DNA from 2 places in the Streptomyces sp. NPDC041135 genome. Region 1 is predicted to be linked to the other one. Evidence: predicted binding sites of a transcription regulator. Region 1 holds the regulator's gene; the other holds the start of a gene.
The links. The regulator HspR, encoded in region 1, represses chaperone genes until heat shock. The targets are predictions, from matches to a motif close to TTGAGNNNNNNNNNCTCAA.

Region 1 (11,724 bases):
AAGGCGGCGACAAGTACCGAGCGAAGCAGTTTGTTACCCATAGTCGGCTTCGTCCTCACTTGAAGGTCCCCTTTTCCCCCGTCAGGTACGACGATGGCTCATTCGGGCACGTGGTGGCCACACAATCAGTGCATCATGTTCCTGCATGTTCAGGAGCCTGGGGGGTGGAGATTTGGCAACGAATCGGTCGGAAGCGGGACATCCCCACGCGGTCACCGACTGGTGCGAGGAAGGCAGTCGCCTTTACGCCATCGCCCTGCGCACCGGACGCGTGGCCCGCGCGGACACCGCGGCCGCCCCCTGCCTGATGGAGTTCGCCCTGCTCCACCCGGACCCGGACGATCCGACCTGGCTGCGGCCGGTGCCGCCGGCGGTCGCCCTGGCCCAGCGGCTGAACCCGATAGAGCAGGAGATCACCGAACGACGGCGGATGTCGATCGAACTCGCCCACATCTTCGAGCCGTTCATGGCACTCAGCGCCGAGGGCGGCGCCTCCAGCGATTCCATCACGGTCCTGGAGGGCGGCGAGCGCATCAACGCGGCCCTCAACCTGGCCACGGCCCAGTGCCAGTCCCAGCTGATGACCGTTCAGCCGACCGACCGTATCTCGGAAAGCAGCCTGCTGCGCAGCCTGGAGCGGGACCGCCCGCTGATCGAACGTGGTGTGAAGGTCCGCAGCCTCTATCAGCACACGGCCCGCTACAACCCGGAGAAGCTGGCCTACGTGGCCCAGCTCTCCAACGGCAAGGTCGAGTACCGGACCATCGACGAGCTGGTGGAGCGCCTGATCATCTGCGACGGGACGGTCGCCTTCATCCCGGCCCGCGAGGACCAGCAGGTCGCCCTGGAACTGCGGCACCCGGGGATCGTCCGGTATCTGGCCAAGGTCTTCGAGTACCTGTGGGACCGGGCCGTCCCGATGGGCGCCGGCGGCCCGTACGAGCCCGCCTCGGACGGCATCACCGAGATCCAGCACTCCATCGCCAAGCTCCTGGTGGAGGGGCACGTCGACGAGGCCATCGCCCGCCGGCTGGGCATGAACGTCCGCACCTGCCGCGCCCACATCGCCAAGCTGGCCCAGGTCCTGGGCAGCGGCAGCCGCGCCCAGCTCGGCTACCTCATCGCCCGCTCCGGCATCCTGAACCAGGACACCTCCTCCTCGGACGGCGAAACGGCCCCGTGACCCGCTCGACCCCATGACCCCTTCGGGGCGTTGCCGGTGACCCCTTCGGGCGGTCCAGCGGGGCCGTACGCACCCGCCCGTCCGCCCCCGCCCGTGCGTCAGCGCACCGTCCGGGGCCCCTGCCCGGGGATGCCGAGCGCGGCGGACGCCGGGGGCGCGGCGGGTCCGGCCGCCTCGGCGGGGCCGGCGGTGCGCGCCGGCCCGTCCAGGCCCACCTGGGCGATCCGCACGCCCAGTTGGGTCCGGCTCGCCGCCCCGAGCGTCTCCGACAGGCGGGCGATGTGCGCGCGGCAGGTGCGCACGCTGATGCCGAGGCGCTCGGCGATCACCGCGTCCTGGTGCCCCTCCGCGAGCAGCGCGGCGATGGACTGCTCCCGGTGCGAGATGCCCTCGATGCCGGTGTCGGGCAGTGACGCGGTCAGCGGGATGGCCAGGCGCCACAGCCGCTCGAACACCGTCACAAGATATTCGACCAGCGCCGGGTGGCGCAGTTCGAGCGCCATCGTGCGCTCGGAGTTGGCGGGCACGAAGGCGACCGTGCGGTCGAAGAGGATCAGCCGGTCGATGACCTCGTCCAGCGTGCGGGCCTCGACCGTGCCGCCCATCAGCTCCAGGTAGTTGAGCAGCCCCTGCCCGTGCCGGGCCACGTGCGTGTAGAGGTCGCGCATGCGCACGCCCCGGCCGCGCAGCGCCAGCGCCCGGTGCAGACCCTCGGTCAGCTCGGCCTCGCGCCGGATGCCGCCGGGCTGCACGGTCAGCACCTCGGTGGTGCACGCCTCCGTGGCCTCGTCCATCGCGGCCTGGATGCGGGAGAGCCCGTCCAGGACGCGGATCGCCGTGCCCTCGCCGGGGGCGGACAGCGCCTGGAGCTGGCGGCCGAGACCGGCGTACCACTCGAAGGCCGCGACGGCCGAACCCACCCTGCGCTGGCTCTCCCTGACCTCGTCGTGGACGCCGCGCAGCAGCCGGGTCATGACCTCCTGCGGGGAGGTCGGCACCAGCCAGTCCATGTCGTCCGGGTCAGGGTGCAGCAGCGCCAGTTCCAGCAGGCAGGGCACCGGCTCGGCGTCCGTGCGCGGCACCCGCCCCCGGCGCACGGCCCGGGAGTACACGCGGTCCCCGGCCGCGCACAGTCGGTCGGCACCGTGTGGATGTTCTGTGGCCCCGTGCCCGGCCATCGCCCATTCCACCCCCCGGTCTGCTGCCACATCCGCAGCGCAACTATGCGCGGCCCCGACCCTGTCCGCAACACGGCTCTCCACGGCGGGGCCGTCGTAAACGCCGGGCCCGGCCCGCCGCCGTCCCGTCTCCACCGGGCCGCGAGCGCCCTTCCCGGCCGCGGGCACGGCCTGCCGTGAGCGCCCCCTGCCGGGCTCCCGGGCCCGTCCCACCCGCGCGGGTGACCTCCCGGGGGCGTGCCCTTGACGGCGCGACAGGGGCCGCGCAGACGGGCGCGGGGACGGGCGGGCGGCGGGGCCGTCCCGGGTCGCCGCCTCCGCGGCCGCGGGCGGGCTACTTGACGCCGGCCGCCGCGCAGGCCGCCTTGTACTTGGCGGTGCAGATGTCCGACACGCTGTAGATGCCGTCGGCGACGACCGTGTCCTCGATCTTGCTCTTGGTCAGCGCGCTGACCGCGACCAGCTGGGCGGGGATGTCCTTCTTGGTGGGGCTGTCGACCTTGTCCTGGGTCAGGGCGTCGAACTGGATGTCCTTGCCCTGGATCTTGGCGACGGCCATCTGCGCGGCGGCCTCGGCCTCGTCGGGGTAGGACTTGTAGACGCTCATGTACTGCTCGCCCAGCAGGATGCGCTGCACGGCCGCCAGTTCGGCGTCCTGCCCGGTGATCGGCGGCAGATGGGAGACGCCGGCCGCCTTGAGGGCGGCGATGACACCGCCGGCCATGCCGTCGTTGGCGGAGTAGACGCCGGCGATGTTGTCCTTGCCGATCTCGTTGATCGCCCTGGCCATGCTCTCCTGGGCGATCTCCGGCTTCCAGTCCTTGGTGTCGTAGCTCTTCGCGATGGTCACCTTGCCGTTCAGCTCGGACAGCGCGCCCTGCTTGAACTGCTTGGCGTTGGGGTCGGTGAGCGAGCCGTTCACCATGACGATCTTGTCTGAGGTGTCGGCGTCCGAGCCGAGCGCCTCCAGCAGCGAGCGGCCCTGCACCTCGCCGACGAGTTCGTTGTCGAAGGAAATGTAGGCGTCGATCGGGCCCTCGGCGAGCCGGTCGTAGGCGATGACCGGGATGCCCGCGTCCTCGGCCTTCTTCACGCCGCTCGCGATGGCGTGCGAGTCGACCGCGTCGAGCAGGATGACGTCGACGTGGTCGTCGATCATCGTCTGGAGCTGGTCGGCCTGGCGCCCGGCGTCCGCGTCCGCGTTGGAGTAGGCGACCTTGCCCCGCTTGTGGGTCAGCTCGGCGACCTTGCTCTTGATGATGGGGTAGTCGAACTTGTCGTACCGCGTGTTCGCCTTCTCCGGCAGCAGCAGGCCCACGGTGATGTCGTCACCCTTGGTCGGGCCGGCGCTCGCACCGTCGCTCGCCGCGTCGAACACGCCGCAGCCGGCGAGCGAAAGGGTCATGGCGGAGGCAGCCACGGATATGGCGATACGACGCATTCGGGGGCTCACTTCAGGTGCGATCCGGACGTGGGCGCTGCTTTACGACCCAGGTGTCTGAAAAGCCAACGCGGACGGCCCACCCGGCGTCAAGCGGAACTACTTAACGAGTGCGCAACACCACGCTCCGCTGCACCTGTGAAGGAAGAGCGGAACCGTCTCAACACACCCTTTACGGACCCTCCTTCCAAACGGAGCCTCATGGCTCGGTAAAGATCCGGACAACGGGCTCCATCCCCCGCGAGTCGCGATCCCGGGCAGCCGCCGGCCGCTGCGCCGGTCCGAGCACAGGACCGAACGAACCCGGCCAGAAGCGCGACGACGAAGGGGCCCGGATTCCGGGCCCCTTCGTCGTCGTGCGTGGGTCAGTCCGCCGAGGGCTGCCGCTTCGGCCGCCACACGACCAGCGCGCTGCTCTGCTGGACCTCCTGGTAGGGCACCAGGTCGCGGCGGTAGGAGGCGTGGACGGCGGCCTCGCGCTGCTGCATCGCGGCCGCCGCGCCCTCCAGGGCGGCCTGCAGCTCCGCCACCCGGGACTGCAGGGCGGCCACCTGGTTCTCCAGTTCGATGATGCGCTTGATGCCGGCCAGGTTGACGCCCTCGTCCTGCGACAACTGCTGCACCTGGCGCAGCAGTTCGATGTCGCGGGCCGAGTAGCGGCGGCCCCGGCCGGCGGTGCGGTCGGGGGAGACCAGGCCCAGGCGGTCGTACTGGCGCAGCGTCTGCGGGTGGAGCCCGGAGAGCTGGGCCGCCACCGAAATGACGTAGACCGGGGTCTCCTCGGTCAGTTCATACGGGTTGCGTCGACGGCCGTCCATCACTCTCAAGCTCCCTTCGCGGCCTCGAACAGCTCCGCCCGCGGGTCCTCGTCCGCGGTCGCCTCGTGGTACGCCAGCAGCGCGTCACGAGCCTTCCCCGACAGGTCCCTGGGGACACTCACCTCGACGGTGACCAGCAGATCGCCCCGGGTGCCGTCCTTGCGGACCGCGCCCTTGCCCCGGGCGCGCATGGTGCGGCCGTTGGGCGTGCCCGGCGGCAGCTTCAGCGTGACCGGGGGGCCGCCGAGGGTGGGCACCCGGACCTCTCCGCCGAGGGCCGCCTCGGTGAAGGTCACCGGGACGGTGACGGTGAGGTTGTCGTCCTTGCGGCCGAACACCGGGTGGTCGCCGACGTGCACGGCCACGTACAGGTCGCCCGCCGGTCCGCCCCGCTCGCCGGGCGCGCCCTTGCCGCGCAGCCGGATGCGCTGGCCGTCGGTCACCCCGGCGGGGATGCGGACCTGCATGGTCCGCGACGACTTGGCGCGTCCGCTGCCCTTGCACTCCATGCAGGGGTGCTCGGCGATCAGGCCGCGGCCCTTGCAGTCGGGGCAGGGGTCGGTCAGCGAGAAGCCGCCGCCCGAACCCCGGGCCACCTGGCCGGTGCCGACGCAGGTCGGGCACACGCGCGGCGTGCCGTTCTTGTCGCCGGTGCCGGAACAGGCCTTGCACGGGGCCTGGGAGGACATCCGCAGCGGCACAGTGGCGCCCTCGATGGCCTCGGTGAAGCTGAGCGTGACCTCGGACTCGATGTCCTGGCCGCGCCGCGGCTGGGTACGGGTGCCGCCGGCACCGCCGGCCCCGCCGCGGTTGAACAGGCCGCCGAAGACGTCACCGATGCCGCCGCCGAAGCTGCCCCCGCTCTGGGCGCCGCCTCCGAAGAGGTCGCCCAGGTCGAAGTTGAAGGAGCCGCCGGCACCGGGCCCGGGCCGGAACCCGCCGTTGCCGAACAGCGCGCGCGCCTCGTCGTACTCCTTGCGCTTCTTGGGGTCGCCGAGGATGTCGTTGGCCTCGGAGATCTCCTTGAAGCGCTCCTCCGCCTTGGCGTTGCCCTTGTTGGCGTCCGGGTGGAACTCGCGGGCCAGCTTGCGGTAGGCCTTCTTGATCTCGGCCTCGGTGGCGTCCTTGGGGACGCCGAGGACCTTGTAGTAGTCCTTCTCGATGAAGTCCTTGGTGCTCATCCCCGACGTCCCTCCTTCCTCGTCAGCTCCGCGGGCCGTCCCACCGGTATGACATCAGCCCTCGTCCGGGCCACCGCTCTCCTTGTCGTCGGCCGCCTCCGTCGCCTCGTCGCCCTTGCCGCCCTGCGCTCCGGGCTGCGGCTCGGCGACGGCCACCCGCGCGGGGCGGATGGTGCGTTCGCCGATGCGGTACCCGGGCTGCAGGATCGCCACGCACGTCGTCTCCGTGACGTCCGGCGCGTAGCTGTGCATCAGGGCCTCGTGGATCGTCGGGTCGAAGGGCTCGCCCTCCTTGCCGAACTGCTGCAGGCCCATCTTGGCCGCGACGGTCTCCAGCGACTCGGCCACCGACTTGAAGCCGCCGACCAGTTCGCCGTGCTCGCGGGCCCGGCCGATGTCGTCGAGCACGGGCAGCAGCTCGGTCAGGAGGTTCGCGATGGCGATCTCCTTGACCGCGACGCGGTCGCGCTCGACGCGGCGGCGGTAGTTCTGGTACTCGGCCTGGAGCCGCTGGAGGTCCGCCGTGCGCTCACCGAGCGCCGTGCGCACCTGGTCCAGCTGGGCGACCAGACCGGCGTCCTGTGCTGTTGCGTCCCCGGCCGGGGCCGCCCCCTCCTCCGTGGAGGGGGAGGCGGCCTTCGGCTCGGCGTCGTCGGGGGTGGCGCCGGAGGGGACGTCGGGCTTCTCCTCGAAGCCCGGGGTCTCCTCCGTCACGCGGCACCGTCCTTGCGCTCGTCGTCCACGATCTCGGCGTCCACGACGTCGTCGTCGGCCTTGGCCTCACCCGCGCCGGCGGACGCGCCATCGGCGGCCTGCGCACCCTGGGCGTCGGCGTACATGGCCTGGCCCAGCTTCTGCGAGACGGCGGCGACCTTCTCCGTCGCGGAGCGGATCTCGGCGGTGTCCTCGCCCTTGAGGGCTTCCTTCAGCTCGCCGATCGCGCCCTCGACCTCGGTCTTGATCTCGCCCGGGACCTTGTCCTCGTTGTCCTTGAGGAACTTCTCGGTCTGGTAGACGAGCTGCTCGCCCTGGTTGCGGGTCTCGGCGGCCTCGCGGCGCTTGTGGTCCTCCTCCGCGTAGCGCTCGGCCTCCTCACGCATGCGGTCGACCTCGTCCTTCGGCAGCGAGGAGCCGCCGGTGACGGTCATCTTCTGCTCCTTGCCCGTGCCGAGGTCCTTCGCGGTCACGTGCATGATGCCGTTGGCGTCGATGTCGAAGGCGACCTCGATCTGCGGGACACCGCGCGGGGCCGGCGGCAGACCGGTCAGCTCGAACATCCCGAGCTTCTTGTTGTACGCCGCGATCTCGCGCTCGCCCTGGTAGACCTGGATCTGCACGGAGGGCTGGTTGTCCTCGGCCGTCGTGAAGATCTCGGACCGCTTGGTCGGGATCGTGGTGTTGCGCTCGATGAGCTTGGTCATGATCCCTCCCTTGGTCTCGATACCGAGGGACAGCGGGGTGACGTCGAGCAGCAGGACGTCCTTGACCTCGCCCTTGAGGACACCGGCCTGGAGCGCGGCGCCGATGGCGACGACCTCGTCCGGGTTGACGCCCTTGTTGGCCTCGTTGCCGCCGGTCAGCTCCTTGACGAGCTCCGCGACGGCGGGCATGCGGGTGGATCCGCCGACGAGGACGACGTGGTCGATCTCGGACAGCTGGATGCCGGCGTCCTTGATGACGTTGTGGAACGGCGTCTTGCAGCGCTCCAGCAGGTCGGCCGTCAGCTGCTGGAACTGGGCGCGGGTGAGCTTCTCGTCCAGGTGCAGCGGGCCCTCGGCGGACGCCGTGATGTAGGGCAGGTTGATCGAGGTCTCGGTGGACGAGGACAGCTCGATCTTGGCCTTCTCGGCGGCCTCGCGGAGGCGCTGGAGGGCCATCTTGTCCTTGGCCAGGTCCACGCCGTGGCCGGACTTGAACTGCTGGACCAGGTAGTCGACGACGCGCTGGTCCCAGTCGTCACCACCGAGGTGGTTGTCACCGTTGGTGGCCTTCACCTCGACGACGCCGTCGCCGATCTCCAGCAGGGACACGTCGAAGGTGCCGCCGCCGAGGTCGAAGACGAGGATCGTCTGGTCGTCCTTGTCGAGGCCGTAGGCGAGCGCGGCCGCGGTGGGCTCGTTGACGATGCGCAGGACGTTGAGGCCCGCGATCTCACCGGCCTCCTTGGTGGCCTGGCGCTCGGAGTCGTTGAAGTAGGCGGGAACGGTGATGACCGCGTCGGTCACCTTCTCGCCCAGGTAGGCCTCGGCGTCCCGCTTGAGCTTCTGCAGGATGAACGCGGAGATCTGCTGGGGGTTGAAGTCCTTCCCGTCCAGCTGGATCTTCCAGTCGGTGCCCATGTGGCGCTTCACCGAGCGGATGGTCCGGTCCACGTTCGTGACCGCCTGGCGCTTGGCGACCTCGCCGACCAGCACCTCGCCGTTCTTGGCGAAGGCGACGACGGACGGCGTGGTCCTGGCACCCTCGGCGTTGGTGATGACGGTGGGCTCGCCGCCCTCCAGAACGCTGACGACGGAGTTAGTCGTGCCCAGGTCGATGCCGACCGCACGTGCCATGGTGATTTCCTCCAGCTGACTTGAGTGGAACAGACTCAAGTGTGCATGAGGTCCGGCCCTCGGTCAACAGACCTGAGTCGATCGGGCTCAAGTCTTATCCGTTCCTTACGCGCAAGTGCGTGTCGGACCGCTCGCCCATCTGCCGCCTGACCTGCGTGTTCACCGGTGCGCCGAGCTGTGTGGCCGGGGGCCGCCGCGCCCCGTAGACCGGCACTCGAAGGAGCACCAGCACCACCAGCAGCACCGCGCCGGCCACCCACAGCACGGCCCCCTCGCCCGTCCATCCGGTGTGCACGAGCACCCCGACGAGTGCCCCCGAGAAGGCACCCGCACCCAGCAGCACCACACCGCCCTGCGGGGTGAGCCCGATCCGGCGCAGCCGGTGCGCCAGGTGGTCGGGCGCCCCGCGCAGCAGCGCCCGCCGCGCCAGCCGCCGCGAGAGGGCCACCAGCACGGCGTCGGCGCTGGCCACCACGGTCAGGCAGAACAGCACCCCCGCGCCGGCGCCCAGGTCGTAGCCGGCGCGCACGAAGACCCCGGCCGAGGCGAGCAGGAACCCGGTGAACAGTGAGCCGCACGCGCCGAGGCCCACGCGCGCGGGATGCCAGTTGTGCATCAGGAACCCGGTGAGGGCGGCCGCGAACACGCTCAGCAGCACGGCCAGCCCGTCCATCACCTCGGCGGCCGCCACGGCCCCCACGGCGAAGGCGGTGACCACCCCGACCGTGCCGGCCAGCCCGTCGGCGTGGTCGAGCCCCTTGAAGGCGAGCGCGACGAACACGATCCAGCCGACCGCCAGGACGCCGCCCGGGACACCGGTCTCCTGGTACGGCACGACCCAGGCCGCCGCCACGGCCGTACCGGCGACCAGTACCCGCGCGCGCAGCCGCCACACGTCGGCCACCAGGCCCAGCAGGGCGAGCCCGGCGCCCGCGACGAGCAGTCGCCCGATGCCTTCACCCAGCCGGGCGACCCGGCTGGCGTCCCCGACCCAGGCGACCAGGCAGGTGACGGTCACCACGGCGACGCCCCCGAGCACCGGCACCGGCCGCTGCCGCCGGCGGTCCAGGATCCCGGCCCGCAGTCCGGGCACCCGGAGCAGCGCCGCGAGCACGGCGGTGAGGAGCAGGGCGGCGGTTGCTGCTGCGATCCCGTAGAGCACGGCTCTAAGTTAGGGGCGAATGCACCAATTCGGTATGAATAACACGATCGGATTGCCTGTTGGTTTGATCGCTCCCCCTCAGCGACCCAGATCACTCAGTGCCTGACTACAGTGCGAGAACGGATACGGGTAGTCTCGAACGGACTGCATAAGTTACCGCTTAGTAATCTCTCCCGCGCAGGCCCGAGGAGCCCCCATGCAACTCGCCGCGATCATCGTGTCGCTGGTCCTGACCGTGGTCGGCGTTGCACTGCTCGCACGCGCCATCGGCCAGTTCGTCCGGTACTTCAAGCTCGGCCAGCCGGTCCCCGCCGGCCGCCGCACCGACAACCCCTACCAGCGCAGCGTCACGCTGGTGAAGGAGTTCCTCGGGCACACCCGGATGAACCGCTGGGGCATCGTCGGCGTGGCCCACTGGTTCGTCGCCGTGGGCTTCCTGACCCTGCCGCCCACGCTCGCCCAGGCCTTCGGACAGCTGTTCGAGGCCGACTGGATGCTGCCGTGGCTCGGCGACTTCCTGCCGTTCGAGCTGTACATCGAGTTCATCGGGGTGATGACGACCCTCGGCATCGCCGTGCTGATCGTCATCCGCCTGCTGAGCCTGCCGTCGCGCCCGGGCCGCAAGTCCCGCTTCGCCGGCTCCAAGGCCGGCCAGGCCTACTTCGTCGAGTACGTCATCCTCACCATCGGCCTGGCGATCTACGTCCTGCGCGGACTCGAGGGCGCCCTGCACCACGTCGGCGGCTACGAGGCCGCGTACTTCGCGTCGTACCCGCTGGTCCTCGCCTTCAAGGGCCTGAGCGTCGCCACGCTGCAGAACCTGGTCTACCTGGTCGCCATGATCAAGATCGGGACCTCGTTCGTCTGGATGATCGTGGTCTCGCTCAACACCAACATGGGCGTCGCCTGGCACCGCTTCCTGGCCTTCCCCAACATCTGGTTCAAGCGGGAGAGCAGCGGCGCCACCGCGCTGGGCGCCCTCCAGCCGATGACCTCCGGCGGCAGGCCGATCGACTTCGAGGACCCGGGCGACGACGACGTCTTCGGCGTCTCCCAGGTCGAGCAGTTCTCCTGGAAGGGCCTGCTCGACTTCTCCACCTGCACCGAGTGCGGCCGCTGCCAGTCGCAGTGCCCCGCCTGGAGCACCGGCAAGCCGCTCTCCCCGAAGCTGCTGATCATGTCGCTGCGCGACCACGCGCACGCCAAGGCGCCCTACCTGCTCGCCGGCGGCGGCAAGACGGTGGAGGGCGAGGAGAAGGCGTCCGAGGAGCAGCTGAAGGACGTCCCGGCGTCCGCGCTCGCCGAGGCCGAGCGGCCGCTGATCGGCACCGCCGAGGAGAACGGCGTCATCGACCCGGACGTCCTGTGGTCCTGCACCACCTGCGGCGCCTGCGTCGAGCAGTGCCCGGTGGACATCGAGCACGTCGACCACATCGTCGACATGCGCCGCTACCAGGTCATGATCGAGAGCGCGTTCCCCTCCGAGGCGGGCACGATGCTCAAGAACCTGGAGAAGAAGGGCAACCCCTGGGGCCTGGCCAAGAAGCAGCGGCTGGAGTGGACCAAGGAGGTCGACTTCGAGGTCCCGGTCGTCGGCAAGGACATCGAGGACCTCACCGAGGTCGAGTACCTCTACTGGGTCGGCTGCGCCGGCGCCCTGGAGGACCGCGCCAAGAAGACCACCAAGGCCTTCGCCGAGCTGCTGCACATCGCGGGCGTGAAGTTCGCGATCATGGGCGGCGACGAGAAGTGCACCGGTGACTCCGCACGCCGCCTGGGCAACGAGCCGCTGTTCCAGGAACTCGGCATGGAGAACGTCATGGCCCTGAACTCGGCGTTCGGCGAGGAGCTGGACGACGAGGGCAAGGTCACGGCGGAGTCCCGGAAGCCGAGGTCCGCGAAGAAGATCGTCGCCACCTGCCCGCACTGCCTCAACACCATCGGCAACGAGTACCCGCAGCTCGGCGGCGACTACGAGGTCATCCACCACACCCAGCTCCTCCAGCACCTGGTGGACGAGGGCAAGCTGGTCCCGGTGACCCCGGTCGAGGGCATCATCACCTACCACGACCCCTGCTACCTGGGCCGCCACAACAAGATCTACACGCCCCCGCGCGAGATCATCGGCAAGGTCCCGGGCCTGCGCAACGAGGAGATGCACCGCCACAAGGAGCGGGGCTTCTGCTGCGGCGCCGGCGGCGCGCGG
Region 2 (11,724 bases), on a different contig from region 1:
TCCGTCTTCGACGCGGCGGCCTTCAGGCGCAGCATCGACTTCGGGGTGAAGACCACCAGCGGCTTGTGGTGCGGGTTGTGCACCTGCCACCGCAGGAGGTGGAAGTAGTTCGACGGAAGGGTCGGCATGGCGACCGTCATGTTGTTCTGCGCGCAGAGCTGGAGGAAGCGCTCGACACGGGCCGAGGAGTGGTCCGGGCCCTGGCCCTCGTAGCCGTGCGGCAGGAGGAGGGTGACGCCGGACGTCTGGCCCCACTTCTGCTCGGCCGCCGAGATGTACTCGTCGACCACGGTCTGGGCGCCGTTGACGAAGTCGCCGAACTGCGCCTCCCACATGACCAGCGCGTCGGGGCGGGCCAGCGAGTAGCCGTACTCGAAGCCCATGACGGCGTACTCGGACAGCAGCGAGTTGTAGACGTTGTAGCGCGCCTGCTCCTCGGCGAGGTACATGAGCGGCGTGAACTCCTCGCCCGACTCGCGGTCGATGAGCACCGCGTGGCGCTGGCCGAAGGTGCCGCGCTGGGAGTCCTGGCCGGACAGGCGGACGGGGGTGCCCTCCAGCAGGAGGGAGCCGACCGCGAGCGTCTCGCCCATGCCCCAGTCGATCGTGCCGTCCTCGACCATCGCCGCCCGGCGCTGGAGCTGCGGCAGCAGACGCGGGTGGACGTGGAAGGCGTCCGGGATGTTGACCTGGGACTCGGCGATCCGCTTGACGACCTCCGAGGAGACCGCGGTGTTCACGGCGACCGGGAAGTCCGCCTGCGGGTCCGGCACCGGGCCGGAGACCGGCTGGGAGGCGGCCTCGCGGACCTCCGTGAAGACCTTCTCCAGCTGGCCCTGGTAGTCCTGGAGGGCCTGCTCGGCCTCTTCCAGGGTGATGTCGCCGCGACCGATGAGGGACTCGGTGTAGAGCTTGCGCACCGAGCGCTTCTTGTCGATCAGGTCGTACATCAGCGGCTGGGTGAAGGCCGGGTTGTCCGACTCGTTGTGACCGCGGCGGCGGTAGCAGATGAGGTCGATCACCACGTCCTTGTTGAACGCCTGACGGAACTCGAACGCCAGGCGCGCGACGCGCACCACGGCCTCCGGGTCGTCGCCGTTCACGTGGAAGATCGGGGCCTCGATCATGCGGGCCACGTCGGTGGCGTACATCGACGAGCGCGAGGACTCCGGCGCCGCGGTGAAGCCGACCTGGTTGTTGATGACGATGTGGACCGTGCCGCCGGTGCGGTAGCCGCGCAGCTGCGACATGTTCAGGGTCTCGGCCACCACGCCCTGGCCCGCGAAGGCCGCGTCGCCGTGCAGCGCGACGGGCAGGACCGTGAAGTCCGTGCCGCCCTTGTTGATGATGTCCTGCTTGGCGCGGGCGATGCCCTCGATGACCGGGTCGACCGTCTCCAGGTGGGACGGGTTGGCGGCCAGCGAGACCTTGATCTGCTCGCCGTCCAGGCCGGTGAAGGTGCCCTCGGCGCCCAGGTGGTACTTCACGTCGCCGGAACCGTGCATCGACTTCGGGTCGAGGTTGCCCTCGAACTCGCGGAAGATCTGCGCGTACGACTTGCCGACGATGTTGGCGAGGACGTTCAGGCGGCCGCGGTGGGCCATCCCGATGACGACCTCGTCCAGGCGGGACTCGGCCGCGGAGTCGATCACCGCGTCGAGCAGCGGGATGACGGACTCGCCGCCCTCCAGGGAGAACCGCTTCTGGCCGACGTACTTCGTCTGCAGGAAGGTCTCGAAGGCCTCGGCCGCGTTCAGGCGGCGCAGGATGCGCAGCTGCTCCTCGCGCTCCGGCTTGGAGTGCGGGCGCTCGACGCGGTCCTGGATCCACTTGCGCTGCTTGGGGTCCTGGATGTGCATGAACTCGATGCCGGTGGTGCGGCAGTACGAGTCGCGCAGCACGCCGAGGATGTCGCGCAGCTTCATCATCGACTTGCCGGCGAAGCCGCCGACGGCGAACTCGCGCTCCAGGTCCCACAGGGTGAGGCCGTGCTCGGTGATGTCCAGGTCGGGGTGCTTGCGCTGGCGGTACTCGAGCGGGTCGGTGTCGGCCATGACGTGGCCGCGGACCCGGTAGGAGTGGATCAGCTCGAAGACGCGGGCGGCCTTGGTGACGTCGTCGTCGTGGGAGGCGTCGATGTCCTTGAGCCAGCGGACCGGCTCGTAGGGGATGCGCAGCGCCTCGAAGACGTCGTCGTAGAAGCCGTTCTCGCCCAGCAGCAGGTTGGCGACCTGGCGCAGGAACTCGCCGGAGGCGGCGCCCTGGATGACCCGGTGGTCGTAGGTCGACGTGAGCGTCATGACCTTGGAGATGCCGAGCTTGTTCAGGGTGTCCTGGCTGGTGCCCTGGAACTCCGCCGGGTAGTCCATGGAGCCGACGCCCATGATGACCGACTGCCCGGGCATCAGGCGCGGCACCGAGTGGACGGTGCCGAGGCCGCCGGGGTTGGTCAGGGAGACCGTGACGCCGGTGAAGTCGTCCATCGTCAGCTTGCCGTCGCGGGCGCGGCGGACGATGTCCTCGTAGGCCTGCCAGAACTCGAAGAAGTTCAGCGTCTCGGCCTTCTTGATGGCGGCCACGACGAGCTGGCGGTCACCGTTGGGCTTGACCAGGTCGATGGCCAGGCCCAGGTTGACGTGCGGCGGCTTGACGAGGGTCGGCTTGCCGTCCTTCTCGCCGAACGACCAGTTCATCGACGGCATGGCCTTGATGGCCTGCACCATCGCGAAGCCGATGAGGTGCGTGAAGGAGATCTTCCCGCCCCGCGCCCGCTTCAGGTGGTTGTTGATCACGATGCGGTTGTCGAACAGCAGCTTCACCGGGACCGCGCGGACCGAGGTGGCGGTCGGCAGCTCCAGGGAGGCGCTCATGTTCTTCGCCACGGCGGCGGCGGGGCCGCGCAGCGTGATCAGCTCGGGGCCCTCCTTCGCCGCGCCGGCGGGCTCGGCGGCCTTGGCCTTCGGCTGGGCCGCGGCGGCGGGCCGGGCCGGCGGGGCGGCCTTGGCGGGCGCCGGGGCGGGCGCGGCGGCCTGCGGTGCGGCGGGGGCCGGAGCCGGGGCCGAGGCGGGCGCCTGCGCGGCGGGCGCCGGTGCGGCGGCCGCGGGTGCGGCGGGGGCCGGGGCGGGCGCGGTCGGCGCCGCCGGCTGGGCCTGAGCAGCCGTGGAGGTGGTCTCCGCGGCCCCCGTGGCCGCACTACCCGCCGGAGCCGGGGAGGCTGGCGCCCCCGGCTTGTAGTCGGCGAAGAAGTCCCACCAGGCGCGGTCTACCGAATTCGGGTCCTGGAGGTACTGCTGATAGATCTCGTCGACGAGCCACTCGTTGGGGCCGAACGCCGCGGCGGGGTTCTTCCCGGCTTGGTCGTCGGTGGAGATGCTCGAGTTACTGGGGGACTGTGGCGACACGGCGGCAACCGCCCTCTTCCGCTTCACAAGGTGATGGACAGCGGGAATAAAGGCTACGCCTCCCTGCCGGTGAAGGTCAGGTCGGGCCGGTTCATCGTCGCGTAAGTCACATCAGAAATCTTGTTTCAGGGCTTGATATGGCGGGAAACAAGCGTGGTTCACCTGTGGAAGGGGTACGCGGAGCGGGGCCCGGGCAGGACTCCGCCGCAGGCCTTCCCTGATCACACGTGTCCGGCGGCGCGGAAGATCGTGGATCTTGTGGCTCCGCTTCGAACTTTACGTCAACTTGGCACGGATGACTCTCCCGGAAGAGTGACGATGATCCGGCAACCGCGATCGGATTCGGCCACACGGATCCGGCCGCCGTGCAGATCGACGGCCCAGCGGGCGATCGCCAGGCCCAGTCCCGTGCCGCCGTCGCTGCCCGGCCCGTGCGGCCGGTTCACGGCGCCCCGGTTGAAGCGCTCGAAGACCCGTCGCCACTCCGAGCGCGGTATGCCCGGCCCCTCGTCCAGCACCTCCAGCTCCAGCGACTCCGGCTGCGGCCCGCGCCGCGCCCGCACCGTCACCCGGCCGTGCGGCGGGCTGTGCTTGACCGCGTTGTCGATGAGATTCGCCACGACCTGGTGGATGCGCTCGGGGTCCGCGTGCGCGGTCAGCTCGGGCGGGGAGACGTCGAGGTGCAGATGGACGTCGGTCCGGGTGTGGCTGCCGGAGCCGGAGGCGATGCCCGCGCGCGCCGAGGCGACCATGTTGGCCTCCTTCAGCACGCCCGACAGGTACGGCCACACCTCGAAGCGCCGCCCGCGCAGCGGGACCACCCCGTTGTCCAGCCGGGACAGGTCCAGCAGGGTCTCCACCAGCCGGCCCAGCCGCTCGGTCTGCTTCAGGGCCGTGCGCATGGTCTCGGTGTCCGGCTCGGCGATGCCGTCCACGACGTTCTCCAGCACCGCGCGCAGGCCCGCGATGGGGGTGCGCAGCTCGTGCGAGACGTTCGCCACCAGCTCCTTGCGCTGGCGGTCCTGGGCCTCCAGCTCGTCGGCCATGACGTTGATGGTCCCGGCCAGGTCGCCCAGCTCGTCCCGGCGGTTCTCGCGCACCCGGCGGGTGTAGTCGCCGTGCGAGATGGACCGGGCCACCGCGTTCATCTCGTCCAGCGGGGCGGTGAGCGAGTGGGCCACGAACTGCGTTATCAGCAGCGTGGCGATCATCGAGAAGACCGTGATGAAGCGCAGCTCCGTCTTGGTGTGCACCGCGATCATCGACAGACCGGTGGTGATCAGCACCGAGATGACGACGAGCGCGCCCAGCTTGGTCTTGATCGAGAACGGGCGTACGCCGCCCCAGGGCTCCTCCCCGGGGCTCCTGCGCGCGGCCGGCCGCCCGTCGCTCATGGCGTCGGCGTCTCCAGCGCGTATCCCACGCCGTGCACCGTGCGGATGCGCTCCGCGCCGATCTTGCGGCGCAGCGCCTTGATGTGGCTGTCGACGGTCCGGGTGCCGGAGGCGTCCGCCCAGTCCCACACCTCGGCCAGCAGCTGCTCGCGGGAGAGCACCGCGCGCGGGGTGTTCGCCAGGCAGACCAGCAGATCGAACTCGGTGGGGGTGAGGTGGACGTCCTCGCTGCGCACCCGCACCCGGCGCTGCGCGTGGTCGATCTCCAGCTCGCCCAGGCGCAGGATGCCCGAGCGCGGCGTGGAGGCGGCGATCGCGGCCCGCTCCACCCGGCGCAGCAGCACGTGCACGCGGGCCGCCAGCTCCCGCATCGAGAAGGGCTTGGTCATGTAGTCGTCGGCGCCGACCCCGAGGCCGACCAGCATGTCGGTCTCGTCGTCGCGGGCCGTGAGCATCAGCACCGGCACCGGCCGCTGGGCCTGCACGCGCCGGCAGACCTCCAGGCCGTCGAAGCCGGGCAGCATGATGTCGAGGATCAGCAGATCGGGCTGCCAGGCCTCGGCGGTGTCGACGGCGGAGGGGCCGTCGCCCGCGGTCTGTACGAGAAATCCCTCGGCGCGCAGCCGGGCCGCGATGGCGTCGACGATCGTCGGGTCGTCCTCGACGACCAGGATCCGGCGCTGGGCGCCGGGAGTGGCCGCCGCGCCGTTGTGGGAGGTGTGTGTCTGCTCCATCGCCCGCCCCTGAGTGTGCTTTCCGGAACCAGTGGGGTGGTTCCTCGGTCTGCGCATGGTTGCGATTGACGCTTGAATGACCTGCGTCAGGGAAGCACATTACGGGGACTCGCGGCGGCCTCGCTATCCAGGTCGTACGGCCGGTCGCACGGCGAGGTGCACGGCGTCCGGAACGCCCCGGGCAACGGGCACCTCTTCGGTACGCACCTGCCGGAACCCGGCATTCCGCAAGGTTCCTTCAAATTCTGGCGAGGGCTCGGCCGACCACACGGCGAGCACTCCGCCCTCCGTCAACACCCGTGCGCAGGCTGTGAGTCCGCTGGGGGAGTACAGCCCGTCGTTGTCCTCGGTGACGGTCCAGCCGGGCCCGTTGTCGATGTCCAGGCACAGGGCGTCGTATGTGTCGGACGTCTCATTGACGTACCGCACGAGATCCGCCTCGACGATCCGGGTGCGGGGGTCGGCCAGCGCGGCGCCGGACAGCTCCGACAGCGGCCCGTGGCGGTGCCAGTCGATGACGGCCGGCTCCCGCTCGACGACGGTGATCCGTCCCCAGCGCGGGTCGGCTGCGGCGTGTGCGAGCGAGAAGCCCACCCCGAGCCCGCCGATGAGCACCTCGGGGGCGGGCCGCCCGTCCAGGGCGTCGCGGGCGGCGTCGACGAGCAGCCGCTCGGAACGGCCGTCGGAGGTGTCCATGAGGAAGCAGCCGTTGGCGATGATCTGCAGCAGCGGGCCGTGCCGGCGCAGCACCACCTCGCCGTAGGGGCCCTCGCGCCGGTCCAGGACCACCGGCCTGTCGTACGTGGCAGTCATGGCCCTCATCCTGCTCGAACCCGGCGCCCCGGGCACGGGATTTGCGCGCGGCGCCCCTCCCGGGTGTTCCTGCCGCCTCTGGACGGCCCGTCACCTGCGCGTTTCCCGGCTCCCGCTCTTGATCGCTCACAGCGAACACCTCCCCGGGAACACCACAGGGCTTCCGAGCATTGAGTCGGCATAGCTCAACTTGACTGCCGAAGGGGAGATCATGGCTGCTGAGTCCACGGCGTTCACTCCGCTCACCCTGCCCGTGCTGCCGCTCGACGACGAGGTCGTGCTGCCCGGAATGGTGGTTCCGCTGGACCTGAGCGACGCCGAGGTGCGCGCCGCGGTCGAGGCCGCCCAGGCCGCCGCGCGCTCGGAACCCGGGAAGCCGAAGGTGCTGCTGGTGCCGCGCATCGACGGGACGTACGCGACGACGGGTGTGCTCGGCACCGTCGAGCAGGTCGGCCGGCTGGCCGACGGCGACCCCGGCGCCCTCGTCCGGGGTCGCGCCCGGGTGCGGATCGGCGCCGGGACCACCGGGCCGGGCGCCGCGCTGTGGGTGGAGGGCACGCGGCTCGACGACAGCGTGCCGGACCCGCTGCCCGGTCAGGTCGCGGAACTGGTCAAGGAGTACAAGGCGCTGGCCACCAGCTGGCTGAAGAAGCGCGGCGCCTGGCAGGTCGTGGACCGCGTCCAGGCCATCGACGGCGTCTCCGCGCTCGCCGACAACTCCGGGTACTCCCCCTTCCTCACCACCGAGCAGAAGGTCGAACTGCTGGAGACCGCCGACCCGGTCGCCCGCCTCAGGCTCGCCACCCAGCAGCTGCGCGACCACCTCGCGGAGCAGGACGTGGCCGAGACCATCGCCAAGGACGTCCAGGAGGGCGTCGACAAGCAGCAGCGCGAGTTCCTGCTGCGCCGGCAGCTGGAGGCGGTCCGCAAGGAACTGCGCGAATTGAACGGCGAGTCCGAGGGCGAGGAGTCCGACGACTACCGGGCCCGCGTCGAGGCCGCCGACCTGCCGGAGAAGGTCCGCGAGGCCGCGCTGAAGGAGGTCGACAAGCTGGAGCGGGCCAGCGACCAGTCCCCGGAGGGCTCCTGGATCCGCACCTGGCTGGACACCGTCCTGGAACTGCCGTGGAACGAACGCACCGAGGACGCCTACGACATCCAGGGCGCGAAGGCGGTCCTGGACGCCGAGCACGCGGGCCTGGAGGACGTCAAGGAGCGGATCACCGAGTACCTCGCGGTCCGCAAGCGGCGCACCGACCGGGGCCTGGGCGTGATCGGCGGCCGGCGCGGCGGTGCCGTCCTGGCGCTCGTCGGGCCGCCCGGCGTCGGCAAGACCTCGCTCGGCGAGTCCGTCGCGCACGCCATGGGGCGCAAGTTCGTCCGCGTGGCGCTGGGCGGCGTGCGCGACGAGGCCGAGATCCGCGGCCACCGCCGCACCTACGTCGGCGCGCTGCCCGGCCGGATCGTGCGGGCGGTCAAGGAGGCCGGGTCGATGAACCCGGTGGTGCTCCTCGACGAGATCGACAAGGTGGGCTCCGACTTCCGCGGCGACCCCGCGGCCGCACTGCTCGAAGTCCTCGACCCCGCGCAGAACCACACCTTCCGCGACCACTACCTGGAGGTCGAACTCGACCTGTCCGACGTGGTCTTCCTCGCCACCGCCAACGTGCTCGAAGCCATCCCGGAGGCCCTGCTCGACCGGATGGAACTGGTCCGCCTCGACGGCTACACCGAGGACGAGAAGGTCGTCATCGCCCGGGACCACCTGCTGCCGCGCCAGCTGGAGCGGGCGGGCCTGGCCGGCGACGAGGTGACGCTGGACGAGAGCGCCCTGCGCAAGCTCGCCGGCGAGTACACCCGTGAGGCGGGCGTGCGCACCCTGGAGCGCTCGATCGCGCGGCTGCTGCGCAAGATCGCGGCCCAGCACGAACTGGGCGAGCGGCAGCTGCCGTTCACCGTCCGCGACGAGGACCTGCGCGCGCTCATCGGGCGCCCGCACCACGTCCCGGAGTCGGCCCAGGACCCGGCCGAGCGCCGCACCGCCGTCCCCGGTGTCGCCACCGGCCTGGCGGTCACGGGCGCGGGCGGTGACGTGCTGTTCGTCGAGGCGTCCCTCGCGGACCCCGAGACGGGCGCGGCGGGCCTGACCCTCACCGGCCAGCTGGGCGACGTGATGAAGGAGTCGGCGCAGATCGCGCTGAGCTTCCTGCGCAGCCGCGGCGCCGAACTGGAGCTGCCGGTGGCCGACCTGAAGGACCGGGGCGTGCACATCCACTTCCCGGCGGGCGCGGTCCCCAAGGACGGCCCGAGCGCGGGCATCACCATGACCACCGCGCTGGCCTCACTGCTCTCCGGCCGCCTGGTGCGCACGGACGTGGCGATGACCGGCGAGGTGTCGCTGACGGGCCGGGTGCTGCCCATCGGCGGGGTGAAGCAGAAGCTGCTCGCCGCCCACCGCGCCGGGGTGCGCACGGTCGTCATCCCCAAGCGCAACGAGCCCGACCTGGACGACGTGCCCGCCGAGGTGCTCGACACGCTCGACGTGCACACCGTGACCGACGTCCGCCAGGTCCTGGAGCTGGCGCTCGCCCCGGCCACGTCCGAGGCGGCGCCGGAGGTGCCGGTGGCGGCGTGACGGACGCCGGCGGCACATCGCACAAGGCCCGGGTTCCGCGGGGAACCCGGGCCTTCGCCCTGCCGCCGCGCGCCGGGCGCGGGGGAGGTCAGCCGTTGGCGAGTGCCTGCACCCGGTCCAGCGCCCCGTTGAACTTGTCGTGGTCCCCGACCGTCGGCCCGGAGGACGTGTACTGCCACATCGTGTAGTACGACCACCCGGCCGGCAGCGTCCCCGGGTCGGCGGCGTACCGCGCGATCCACAGCGGGTTGCTGCCCGCGAAGCCGCCGTAGTTGCCGGTGCACTGCGTCCACCAGCTGGTGGCGGTGTAGATGACGGCGTCGCGGCCGGTGCGGGCCCGGTAGGTGTTCAGGAAGTCGGCGATCCAGGAGGTCATCGCGGCGGCGGACTTGCCGTAGCAGGCGGCGCCGTACGGGTTCCACTCGATGTCCAGCACGCCGGGCAGGGTCTTGCCGTCCCGGGACCAGCCGCCGCCGTGGTCGACGAAGTAGTTGGCCTGGGTGGCGCCGCTGGTGGTGTCCGGGGTCGCGAAGTGGTACGCGCCGCGGATCATGCCGACGTTGTAGGAGCCGTTGTACTGCTGGGCGAAGTACGGGTTGGTGTAGTACGTCCCTTCGGACGCCTTGGTGTAGGCCCAGCGAACCCCGCTGTTCCAGAGGGTCGACCAGGCGACGTTGCCCTGGTAGCCGGCCACGTCGACGCCCTCGGTCTGGGTGGCGTCACCCGTGCTGGGGACGCCGCCCTGGCCGTCGTGGGCCACCACGCCCGCGCCCATCCGGGCGGTGCCGCGGGCGGGGGTGGTCGCGGCGTGGGCGCTGGTGAGGGGGACGGTGAGGGCGAGGGCGGCGAGCAGGGCCGTGAGGAGCGCCGGGCGGGTGCGGGAGCGGGGGAGGGGTCTGTGCACGGGCATGGTCGTGCCTCCGGGGCGGGGAGTGGGGTGGAGGAACCGCGGAAGACCTTCTGGCGTGGGCATGCCATGGAGTGCCTGGTAGAGAAGCTACGCACGTAGACAAGCCGGGGGAAGGGGAACCGGACGCTGCCGTTGGTCTACGCCTGCGAAATACTGGCGGAGCTGCGGCGATGACGGCCTGTGGCGGAAACTTTCAGGACCGCGAAACCGAAGCAGGGGTGCTGACGTGCACGAGGACGCAAACGGCGGTGGCCGGGACACCGCCGGCGAGCCGACACCGAGCGGTGCGGACCAGGAGTTCCTGGCGCTGGAACGCGAGCTGACCGTCCTGCTGCGGCGGGCCCGCGCCAACCAGGGCGAGATGGCCCGCGAGGTCCATCCCGACCTGGAGTCCGCCGCGTACGGCCTGCTCGTCCGCCTCGACGAGCACGGCGGCCAGCGCGCCACCGCGCTCGCCGCCTACATCGGCGTCGGCAAGGCCACCATGTCCCGCCAGCTGCGCGCCCTGGAGGACCTCGGCCTGGTCGCCCGCGAGCCCGACCCCGCCGACGGCCGGGCCTGGCTGGTCGCCCTGACCGACGAGGGCCGCCGCCGCGTCGGCAGGGTCCGCGAGGCCCGCCGCGCCCGGTACGTCAGCCAGCTCGCCCACTGGGACCGCCGCGAGGTGGCCGAACTGGCCCGGCTGCTGCGCGAGCTGAACGGGGTCATGGAGCGGTAGCCGCCCGCCGCCCGGTGCGCCGCCGCCGGCGCGGTCACAGCTCCACGAACACCACGGTCGCGTCGTCGTGGGTCTTGGCGCGCCCGAGGAACGCCCGCTCCTCGCGGTCCGCCGCCTCCCGTTCCCGGACGCGGTCGACGAGGGACCGGGCGCCCTCCTCGCGGACGACGCCGAACAGGGCCGTCCAGTCGCCCTCGCGGAAGGTGTCCGTCCAGCGGGTCGCGCCGTCGGTCAGGGCCGCGAGGGCACGGACCTCGTGGCGGGGGACGCTGCCGGTGACCGCGCGGGCGGCCACGGCCGGATCGGCGGCGGCCGTGAAGAAGCCGCCCTCCCGGTTGCGCAGGTGCGCGTCCACGAGCGCGTCGGTGGCCAGCGCGGCGCGCGGCAGACGGGCCAGGCGGTCGTCCAGGACGGGGGTGACCGTGCCGTCGCGGGACTGCAGCAGCAGCGCGGCGTCGGACAGGACCAGGTACTCCAGGGTCTCGGCGGACCAGCGGACCAGGGCGACGGTTGCCTGAGGCGTCCTTGGGTGAGAAAGGTCACAGGTGTCCGCGTGGCCGTCCGCGGTGCGCGCGAGGGCCCGCGAGAGGATCTCGGCCGGCGTCAGATCCCGGTGCGAAAGGGTCAGTTCGGTCAGGGCGCCGCCGAGCCGGGCGGTGTACCAGGACACCGAGTGCAGACAGCCCGTCCCGTCCCTGGGCGGCGTCACCCCGTCCAGGACGATCACGCAACCGCCCTGTCCGGAGGCGGGTAGTCCGACCCCCGCGAAGTCCTCGTTGGGGCGGTCGGCGGCACCCGGTTCCGACACGAGTTCAGTTCGCATCCGGTCAGTCTGCACGAGGCCTCCACACCCTTCACAGGCCCCGGTGGCGATCGTGGAAATGCGATGGGTGCGCAGGTCAGACGCCTGTTTTGGGCAGGAATGACGCACTCCGGCACCGCGCGGTGGCGAATACTGCCAAAGCCTGCCGCGCGAGTCCAACCGGCCCGCCGCGCAGGGGCGGCGGACGGGCCGCGCGAACTTGCCCGCCAACTCCCCTTCGATGTTCACTCCTTCGGGTGGCGGGTCAGGTGATGCGCGACCGTTGCCCACCGGCGCTGGGAGGGTCGGGAACCGTA

Region 2: the regulator HspR is predicted to act here: its motif matches at 6,513-6,531, upstream of lon (endopeptidase La).

The regions. Positions count from the first base shown of each region.
Region 1 is NZ_JBVIYZ010000014.1:67,118-78,841, forward strand. It holds gene ACZ6CZ_RS27200 (hypothetical protein) at 1-29, opposite strand, end outside; gene ACZ6CZ_RS27205 (helix-turn-helix transcriptional regulator) at 146-1,183, shown strand; gene ACZ6CZ_RS27210 (helix-turn-helix transcriptional regulator) at 1,282-2,361, opposite strand; gene ACZ6CZ_RS27215 (substrate-binding domain-containing protein) at 2,696-3,802, opposite strand; gene ACZ6CZ_RS27220 (heat shock protein transcriptional repressor HspR) at 4,168-4,620, opposite strand; gene dnaJ (molecular chaperone DnaJ) at 4,626-5,801, opposite strand; gene grpE (nucleotide exchange factor GrpE) at 5,856-6,515, opposite strand; gene dnaK (molecular chaperone DnaK) at 6,512-8,356, opposite strand; gene ACZ6CZ_RS27240 (MraY family glycosyltransferase) at 8,451-9,518, opposite strand; gene ACZ6CZ_RS27245 ((Fe-S)-binding protein) at 9,715-11,724, shown strand, end outside.
Region 2 is NZ_JBVIYZ010000011.1:134,944-146,667, reverse strand. It holds gene ACZ6CZ_RS24740 (multifunctional oxoglutarate decarboxylase/oxoglutarate dehydrogenase thiamine pyrophosphate-binding subunit/dihydrolipoyllysine-residue succinyltransferase subunit) at 1-3,401, opposite strand, end outside; gene ACZ6CZ_RS24735 (HAMP domain-containing sensor histidine kinase) at 3,683-4,795, opposite strand; gene ACZ6CZ_RS24730 (response regulator transcription factor) at 4,792-5,529, opposite strand; gene ACZ6CZ_RS24725 (spermine/spermidine synthase domain-containing protein) at 5,653-6,342, opposite strand; gene lon (endopeptidase La) at 6,554-8,977, shown strand; gene ACZ6CZ_RS24715 (lysozyme) at 9,066-9,887, opposite strand; gene ACZ6CZ_RS24710 (MarR family winged helix-turn-helix transcriptional regulator) at 10,114-10,605, shown strand; gene ACZ6CZ_RS24705 (protein phosphatase 2C domain-containing protein) at 10,640-11,428, opposite strand.